2 regions of the Virgibacillus ainsalahensis genome follow, and region 1 is predicted to be linked to the other one. Evidence: riboswitches for the same ligand, from Rfam matches in the RefSeq annotation. Region 1 holds a riboswitch; the other holds the start of a gene.
What was found. Region 1 has a riboswitch for S-adenosylmethionine ahead of ACZ427_RS12695 (methionine biosynthesis PLP-dependent protein). Riboswitches for the same ligand answer to the same signal wherever they lie in the genome.
Positions count from the first base shown of each region.

Region 2: it holds a riboswitch for S-adenosylmethionine, as region 1 does, so the genes downstream of both, ACZ427_RS18070 (OsmC family protein) here and ACZ427_RS12695 (methionine biosynthesis PLP-dependent protein) in region 1, are expected to answer to the same signal.

Region 1 covers NZ_AP043943.1:2,600,573-2,605,125, forward strand. The annotation lists gene ACZ427_RS12685 (M24 family metallopeptidase) at 31-1,218, opposite strand; gene larE (ATP-dependent sacrificial sulfur transferase LarE) at 1,613-2,449, opposite strand; SAM riboswitch class I at 2,711-2,810, shown strand; gene ACZ427_RS12695 (methionine biosynthesis PLP-dependent protein) at 2,991-4,127, shown strand; gene metC (cystathionine beta-lyase) at 4,108-4,553, shown strand, end outside.
Region 2 covers NZ_AP043943.1:3,635,361-3,639,913, reverse strand. The annotation lists gene ACZ427_RS18080 (DinB family protein) at 1-451, opposite strand, end outside; gene ACZ427_RS18075 (DJ-1/PfpI family protein) at 585-884, opposite strand; SAM riboswitch class I at 1,082-1,205, shown strand; gene ACZ427_RS18070 (OsmC family protein) at 1,290-1,748, shown strand; gene ACZ427_RS18065 (ferritin) at 1,874-2,377, shown strand; gene ACZ427_RS18060 (Msr family ABC-F type ribosomal protection protein) at 3,431-4,553, opposite strand, start outside.

The DNA of each region.
Region 1 (4,553 bases):
AGGCCAGGTTTTCTAATATCAAAAACACAATCAAGCTAACCGGATATCCGGTTTGGCATAAAGTTCCCGTGGGAAATCAGCAAATACCTCACAACCATTTTCCGTTACACGGAATGATTCACTAATCTCCATCCCCACATGACCAAGGTCAATGGTTGGAATCATATGAAAAGTCATATTCGGTTCAAGTATTGTACGATCACCAGGACGCAGACTTGCTGTATGCTCTCCCCAATCCGGTGGATAATTCAATCCCATGGAATAACCAATACGTGACTCTTTTTTAATCCCGCTTTTTTCAATGGACCTCCGCCAAGCAAGCTCAACTTCTTCACATGTAACTCCTGGTTTAACGACATCTAATGCCCTATTAACCCCTTCAACGACAACTTCGCCCAGACGCTGCATCTCTTCCGTAGGCATCCCAACTACAACCGTTCGCGCCAAGGGAGAATGATAACGCTTATAGCAGCCGGCCAATTCGATGATAACAGGGTCCCCTTCCTGAAAAACCTCGTCTGTCCAGGTCAAATGACATGCAGAGGTTTTTTCACCTGTCGGCAGCAATGGAACAATGGATGGATAATCCCCTCCGTAATCCTCTGTTCCACTTATTTGAGCATAGGATATACCTGCAGCCACATCACATTGTCTGACACCTTTATTCAGCATCTCGTAGGCTGTCTGCATTGCTTTTTCAGAAATTTTGGCAGCTTGTTTAATATAGTTAATTTCCCGGTCAGATTTGATGAGGCGTATCCAGTTGACTAAATTTGTTCCATCCCTGAATGTAGCATTCGGTAATTCCTTCGTTAACCGAATATAGCATTGGGCAGTAAAATAATAAGCATCAAGTTCCATTGCAATCGTCTGCTTATCCCGTTTTTTCTTCTTTAAAAAATCGGAGACAAAGTCCATTGGATGCCTAATCTGTGATTGAACGTAGTGGTCTGCATATGGGAGAATATGGTTTTCATCCAGCCAGGTTGTATGCCTGGCAGCGCTTGCATCTAATCCACGTCCAATCCAGTATGGTTGGTCTTCATCTATCAAAACGACAAGCAACTGATGAACATAAAAAGACCAGGCATCATAGCCGCTTATATAATTCATATTTGCCGGATCTGTTACTAATAGGACTTCAATCCCTTCAGTCGCCATTCGCTGCTTTGTTTTTGCCAATCTTTCTTGAAACTCTAAGACAGGAAATGTTAACACAGCTATCCACCCTTTCGCAGAAAAAATTTTAAAAACCGCGAAAACACACAGTAGTAATCAGCAATACATATAATATCACTACTTTATTTTATGCAAAAACTCAAAATAAAGGTACAATTATTTTGCCGATTGTCGACAATGTTTTAATTTAATCATAATTCAATAATATTTGATTGTCAATGAATTTTTAGAATTTTAACCCAACTCTTTCCTTACACTTCTAATTATGCTGTTAATGTCAAGATTCCCCTATTTACCTGTTAGAAAACATGGCTGGTTTTCAAAAATATTGGCAGTATATCTTAGCGTACTTATACAATAGAAAGGGTTATATTTCTCTATCCACGAAAAAAGAGTCCTCCAGTATTTTATCACTGAAGGACTCTTTACATGCTTAGCTTATTTTAGTTTGTAATGAATCCTGTGGCAATACTTCGTTCATACTTCCTGTACGATACCCGCGAAGATCCATGGATACATAAGCGAAGCCAAGTGATTGAAGTTTCAATTGTACTTCTTCACTGTGCTCCATTAATTTTGTAATTTCTTCAGGAGTGACCTCAATACGTGCTACATCGCCATGGTGACGTACTCGTACGATATCAAACCCTAACTTTGTGATGAATTTCTCTGCCTGATCGACTTGTTCAATCTTCTGTTTATCCAATTTTGTACCATATGGAATTCTGGATGCCAGGCTGCAGGAAGCTGGTTTATTCCAAACAGGGATATCAAGTGCTTTGGTGAGTTCACGAACTTCTTGTTTGAAAAGCTTGGCTTCCTGAAGTACACTGCGTGCGCCTGCTTCCGTTCTTGCTTTTAAACCTGGACGGAAATCCGCCATGTCATCCATAATCATTCCATCAAGCACGTAGTCATAATTCATTTCTTTCGCTAAATTATTTAAATGGGAATAAAGCAGTTTTTTACTGTAATACCAGGAATCTGGCGTATTTGCTGCAACTCCTGCATCTTCCAGCTCTTTAATTTCTGTTTGATGCACGTTTACTCCCATTTTTTCGGCAAGTTCTACGGCGCCTTCGAACTCTTCTTCACGAAATAATTCTGATTTAACAACAACAGCCAGAACGTTGGAAGCCCCTAATTCCTGTTGTGCTCTTTTCAATACTAACGTGCTGTCTACACCACCGGAAAAAGCTACAATAACACGGTTCATTCCAGAAAGAATTTCACCCAGATGACGATTTTTTTCCGTAGTTGTCTGATTCATGTTTTTCGCCTCACTCTTTTATATTTCCCCTAAAGGGATAAAAATAGATTCTCATTCATTGATGGTTTCATAAAAATTCTTCTATAATCAGCTTACTGTCCCATGTTTAACATGTCAACAAAAAGCGTTCTCTTTTACTGTCTATAAGCGGATAATTTATTCCTTACTATTCGATTTAAAGACAATCTTCAAACTTTTTCTTGACATTAATATCTGGCAGGTGTACTCTGTGTATTAATCAATTATAGTGAATAAGTTATTTTCTTATCCAGAGAGGTGGAGGGACTGGCCCTTTGAACCCTCGGCAACAGACTTTACAGTACTGTGCCAATTCCAGGAGCATACTGCTCAAAGATAAGAAGAGATATAAGCCGTGATGCCAAACCTCTTCTTAATCCAGAAGAGGTTTTTCAACTATTAGGGGAGTTTTGAGAACAGCATATACCTTAGATAACCGAAATTTTTATACTTGCTGTCAGGTCTTTCCCGTCTTTCGGGTAAGAGCAAAAAGGTTTAATTTTACAAGGGGGATGAAATCATCATGACAGATCGAAGCATTGAAACAAAATTAGCGCAGTTGGGAAATAAAAGTGATGAATTAACCGGAGCCGTCAATCCTCCCGTTTATTTTTCCACAGCCTATCAGCATCAAGGACTTGGTCAATCAACCGGTTATGATTATACCCGGACTAAAAATCCTACCCGATCTCTTTTAGAAGAAGGTATCGCAGATCTGGAGGCAGGGGATCAAGGTTTTGCCTGCAGCTCAGGAATGTCGGCAATACAACTGGTTCTGTCCCTTTTCCGTTCCGGTGATGAAATCATTGCTCCAGAGGATCTCTATGGTGGAACCTATCGTATCCTGCAGCACTATGAACAAGCCTATGATATCCGGACAATTTATACAGAATTAACGAAAACGACAGAAACCGAAAACTTAATTACTGATAATACAAAAGCGATTTTTATCGAAACGCCTACAAATCCGTTAATGCAGGAGATTGGTATAGAGCAACTTGCAGAACTGGCACACAGACACAACCTTTTATTAATCGTGGACAATACATTTTTAACTCCTTATCTTCAGCAACCATTGGAGTCAGGTGCAGATGTTGTCATACATAGTGCTACAAAATATATCGGAGGTCATAATGATGTGTTAGCCGGTTTAGTAGTAGCAAAAGGAAATGAACTCTGCGAAAAACTATCCATCCTTCATAATACTTCGGGTGCAGTACTTTCCTCACTTGATTCCTGGCTTTTAATCAGAGGTTTGAAAACTCTTGCCTTAAGGATGAATAAACATGAGGAAAACGCCAAAACAATTGCCGCATACCTGCACAAGGAAGAAATTGTTACAGAAGTTTTATATGCTGGCAAAGGCGGTATGCTTTCCTTTAGCCTAAAAGAAAGTCAATGGATTGATCCATTTTTGCAAAATCTGAAGTTAATAACATTTGCGGAAAGTCTTGGAGGAGTGGAAAGCTTCATTACCTATCCTGCTACACAAACACATGCCGAGATTCCAAAAGAAGAACGCGAGCGACGTGGAATCTCTGATCGACTATTGCGTTTTTCGGTAGGTATTGAGCGAGCAGAAGATTTAATAGAAGATTTAAAACATGCATTTTCATTTTTAAGAGAGGGGCAAACTTCCAATGAGTCCATTCAAAAATAAACTGGAAACAAAGCTTGTTCATTCAGCGAAAAACAATAGTCAAAAAGATTATACAGGGTCAGTTAATGTACCGATTTATCAATCATCTACCTATCATCAGAAGAGTTTTGATGCATTTGGCCCCTTCGATTACAGCAGATCAGGAAACCCTACGAGAGAGGCATTGGAAGAAGCAATTGCAGATTTGGAAGGTGGTGCACGTGGATTGGCATTTGCTTCAGGTATGTCAGCCATCTCTTCTGCTTTTATGTTGCTTTCTTCTGGTGATCATGTTGTGATTTCCAAAGACGTATATGGAGGAACTTTTCGCTTCGTAACAGAAGTACTGCCAAAATTTCAAATTGACCACACTTTTGTTAACCTGACCGACTTAGAGGAAACTGCAAAAGCCGTCCAACCGAATACAAAAGTGATCTATATTGAGAC
Region 2 (4,553 bases), 1.0 Mb from region 1:
TTGGGTAGTGGGCAATCGGGTCGGGATAGCGAATTTGGCCGGCCACACGTTCATCGATAGCAGCAACTTTTTCCTTCAATTTGGCTGTTTCGGTGTTGAGCAGCTGCCAAACCTCTGTGAAGTGGTATTTCTGACTCAGATTATTTGGCGGTATTAACAGAAAAGGCGCTTTCATTGGTCGTTTCTTCGTTTGCTTGTATTCCTCATAAATATTATGACTCTTTGTTTGATACGGACGTTTCTTGCGTAGATGTGCATAAGGCTGCATCACTGGAAGATAAAAAATGGAAACCCTTCGCACTAACCTTACCATAAGCACGAGATGATAGACTGTCTCGCCAATCGACCATTTATCCGTTAGTGGACGTTCCCATGCGTCCTCCACCTTTTCATCTATGTACCGAAAAAAATCATTACGTTGGTCTTCTACCAGCTGAAAATAAAATTGCATCTGCTCACTTTTCAAGGGATATTCACCTTCTAAACCTATAATGGATATTTCGTTCTCCTTGTGAAATCTGTTTATCTACGACTTACAATTCAATGCCTTATTCCGCAATTACCTGCCCCGTTCATGAAAATATTTATTGCACAAATTCAATCGTTTTAGCTGTTCTCTCAGCAGTTGCTTTCCCCATTATTTGCTCTACAAGGTAGAGTGCCATATTAATTCCTGAAGAGACCCCGCCGGAAGAAATGAAGTTACCATCATGCACAACTTTACTATCGGATAAAACGCGAATATGAGGATACTTTTCTTGTACAATTTTCAACGCTGAGTGGTGGGTAGTAGCTTTCTTTCCATCTAATAATCCAGTTTCACCTAATATGTACGCTCCGGTGCAGACGGAACAGATATATTCAATCGTTTTATGTTTCATCATCCAATCTTTTATCTTTCCCTTTGATTTAAAACTCCTGCATTGCTACTCCTCCTATGTATATAACTATTTCTACGCTATTGACCACATTCCTGCTTATTTAACAACTCTGCTATTACACTGAAATAAATTTCATGCAAAAATCGCTTGACTATTCTACTAATTCTGATAAGATTAATGACAATTACATAAATAGCTACTTCTTATCCAGAGAGAGGGAGGGACTGACCCGATGAGCTCTCGGCAACCGGTCTTAGAAGGGATTTTCCCCTTTTAAAACACGGTGCCAATTTCAGAGGAATGAATGCATTCCGAAGATGGGAAGGGGACGTGATGTCTAAGATTACCGCCCTTCCCCTTCATGGAGAAGGGCTTTTGTGTAAATAATAATAAAGGAGCGGATTATAAATGGCTGTACAAACAGTTAAGGCAAATGCAACACTCAAAGAAAATGTATTGGTGGAGACAGAAGCAAGGGGCCACAAACTGACCATTGATGAGCCGGCAAATCTTGGTGGAACCGACAAAGGCATGAATCCAGTGGAGGTGCTACTTTCCGGACTCGGCGCATGCCAGTCCATTGTCGCCCGTACCTATGCGGAAAAATTCGATATCAATCTGAACGCATTTTCCGTGGAGCTGGAAGGTGACATAGATCTTGACGGATTCCTTGGCAAAAGTGATGTCCGCCCGGGCTTTTCCACCATCCGCTATACCTACCACATCGAGACAGATGCACCCGAGGAGAAAGTGAATGAGTTTGTTGCATTCATCGAAAAACACTGCCCTGTCGGTGATACCATCGCCAACACAGTAGAAGTTGTATCTGGAGGGGTAGTGATCGAGAATCCGGTTGGGCAAAAATAAACAAAGAGCGCGCCGATTCATGAAAAGCAGATGATCTCAATCTATTGAATAAAACAGAATGCATCTTTCTTTATTATGTAACCACGAATAGTGTTATAATTAACTCACAAAGGAGGATGATTTCTATGTTGTCAAATAAGTTACAAGAAGCATTAATTAACCAAATGAACAACGAGTTTGCAGCATCCCATGAGTACATGGCGATGGCATCCTACTGTGAAACGAACAGCTATGATGGTTTTGCTAATTTCTTTATCCAGCAGGCGAAGGAAGAGCGTTACCACGGCATGAAAATTTACAATTACTTGAACGATCGTGGGATTCATGCGAAGTTTAAAGCACTTCCTGCACCGAAAAATGATTATGGTTCCGTTCTGGATACGTTCAAAAAAGGCCGAGAACAGGAAAGAGAAGTAACAAAATCATTCTATGAAATATCAGATATTGCAATGGATGAGAAGGAACATATGACATTATCCTTTGTCAGATGGTTCCTGGATGAACAGGTTGAAGAAGAGTCCATGTTTGAAACGCATATTGACTATATGGAGCGTATCAAAGATGATAATAATGCACTGTTTATCTATGAACAGCAGCTTGCCAAGCGGGAGTTTGACGAAGAAGATTAATTGGATAGATCAATAGAAAACTGCACTCCAAATCCGGGTGCAGTTTTCTATTGATCTGTAAAAATACCTATGGTTATTGATTCAATTAACATTCTCCAGGAATCGGGACTCATCGGGGGGATGAACGACTGAACGAAGAAGAAAAGCTGTCATTCGGTCACTCATCATGGGGATGAACGACTGAACGAAGAAGAAGAGCTGTCATTCGGGCACTCATCAGGGGGATGAACGACAGAACGAAGATGAAAAGCTGTCATTCGGGCACTCATCAGGGGGATGAACGACTGAACGAAGAAGAAAAGCTGTCATTCGGGCACTTATCAAGAGGATGAACAACCGAACGAAGAAAAAGAACCGACATTCGGGCACTTATCATGGGGATGAACGACTGAACGAAGATGAAAAGCTGTCATTCGGGCACTCATCAAGAGGATGAACAACCGAACGAAGAAAAAGAACCGACATTCGGGCACTCATCAAGGGGATGAACGACTGAACGAAGATGAAAAGCTGTCATTCGGGCACTCATCATGGGGATGAACGACTGAACGAAGAAAAAGAGCTGTCATTCGGTCACTCATCATGGGGATGAACGACAGAACGAAGAAGAAGAGCTGGCATTCGGGCACTCATCAAGGGGATGAACGACTGAACGAAGAAAAAGAGCTGTCATTCGGTCACTCATCATGGGGATGAACGACTGAACGAAGATGAAAAGCTGTCATTCGGGCACTCATCAAGAGGATGAACAACCGAACGAAGAGAAAGGGCCGTCATTCGGGCACTCATCATGGGGATGAACGACTGAACGAAGAGGAAGAACCGGCTTTCGGGCACTTATCAGGGGGATGAACGACTGAACGAAGAAGAAAAGCTGTCATTCGGGCACTCATCAGGGGGATGAACGACTGAACGAGGAGAAAGAGCCGGCTTTCGGGCACTTATCAGGTGAATGAACGACCGAACGAAGGAGAGCTGTCATAATGATTGTATATCAACGAAAAATAGCATACCAATCACTATGCGATTTGGTATGCTATTTAACTTGTTCATTTACATTTGCAACATCTTTTTATTAGCGATTTGAAATTGCAGATCTGCTACATTTTCTATAAATTTTTTATCATGTGATACAAACAGAATGGTTCCTTTATAGGAAGTGATAAAGCGTTCCAGTGCTTCAATAGCACGGATGTCTAAGAAATTAGTCGGTTCGTCTAACAGTAAAATGTTATATTCCCCTAAGAAAAGTTTGCAAAGTTGTAGACGGGTTGCTTCTCCACCACTTAATGACTTCACGCTTTTTTGTATATCTGTTCCGACAAACATCATGGAATGCAAAACACTTCGCAGAAATCCTTCATCATATGCAGAGCGGTTTTTCACAAATTGCAGCACCGTTTCATCACTGGTAAATTGATAGCTCATTTGACGGAAGTAACCTATCTTTGCTTTTGGTGAAAGGCTTAAGCCGGACCCGTTGTTCACAATATGATGGAACAACGTACTTTTCCCACTGCCGTTGCTGCCGTTAATCGCTATTTTTTTACCCAACGGCATTTGGAAACTTACATCATCCAATAACACTTTTCCCTTGACACACAGTGTTAGTCTGTCTGCCATAATTGGAAATTTGTTATGCAATTCCAATGCTTTTGACTGGTGAAACACAATGGATCTTTCTTCTTTTACAGCTTCAACTTCCTCCAGTTTCTCCATTCGATGTTCAACTGCTTTTGCCGCACGCTGTATCGCTTTTTGGCTCGTGCCTTTCGATTTCGTCTCAAACATACGATTTGCTTTTGTTTTCGATTCTTTTTTCGACATCGAAGAAGACTTAGCTATTTTATCCGCTTTTTTCATCTTTTCTTGCGCCGCTTTTTCCAGTCGGCTCTTTTCTTTCAAATATTGTTCATGTTCCTGGTTTTGCTGCTGAACCTCCAATTGCTTCTGGGCCATGTATTCACTGTAATTTCCGGTATATACGTTTACTTTTCCCCCGTCCACTTCCCAAATTGTTGTAACAAGTTCATCCAGCACAGCGCGATCATGACTGATAAGCAGCAGTGCACCATAGTAATACATCAGTTCATCACATAAAAACGATATACCACTCTGATCCAGGTGTGTAGTCGGTTCATCAATGAATAAAGCTTCGTAGTAGTGTGTAAACAAT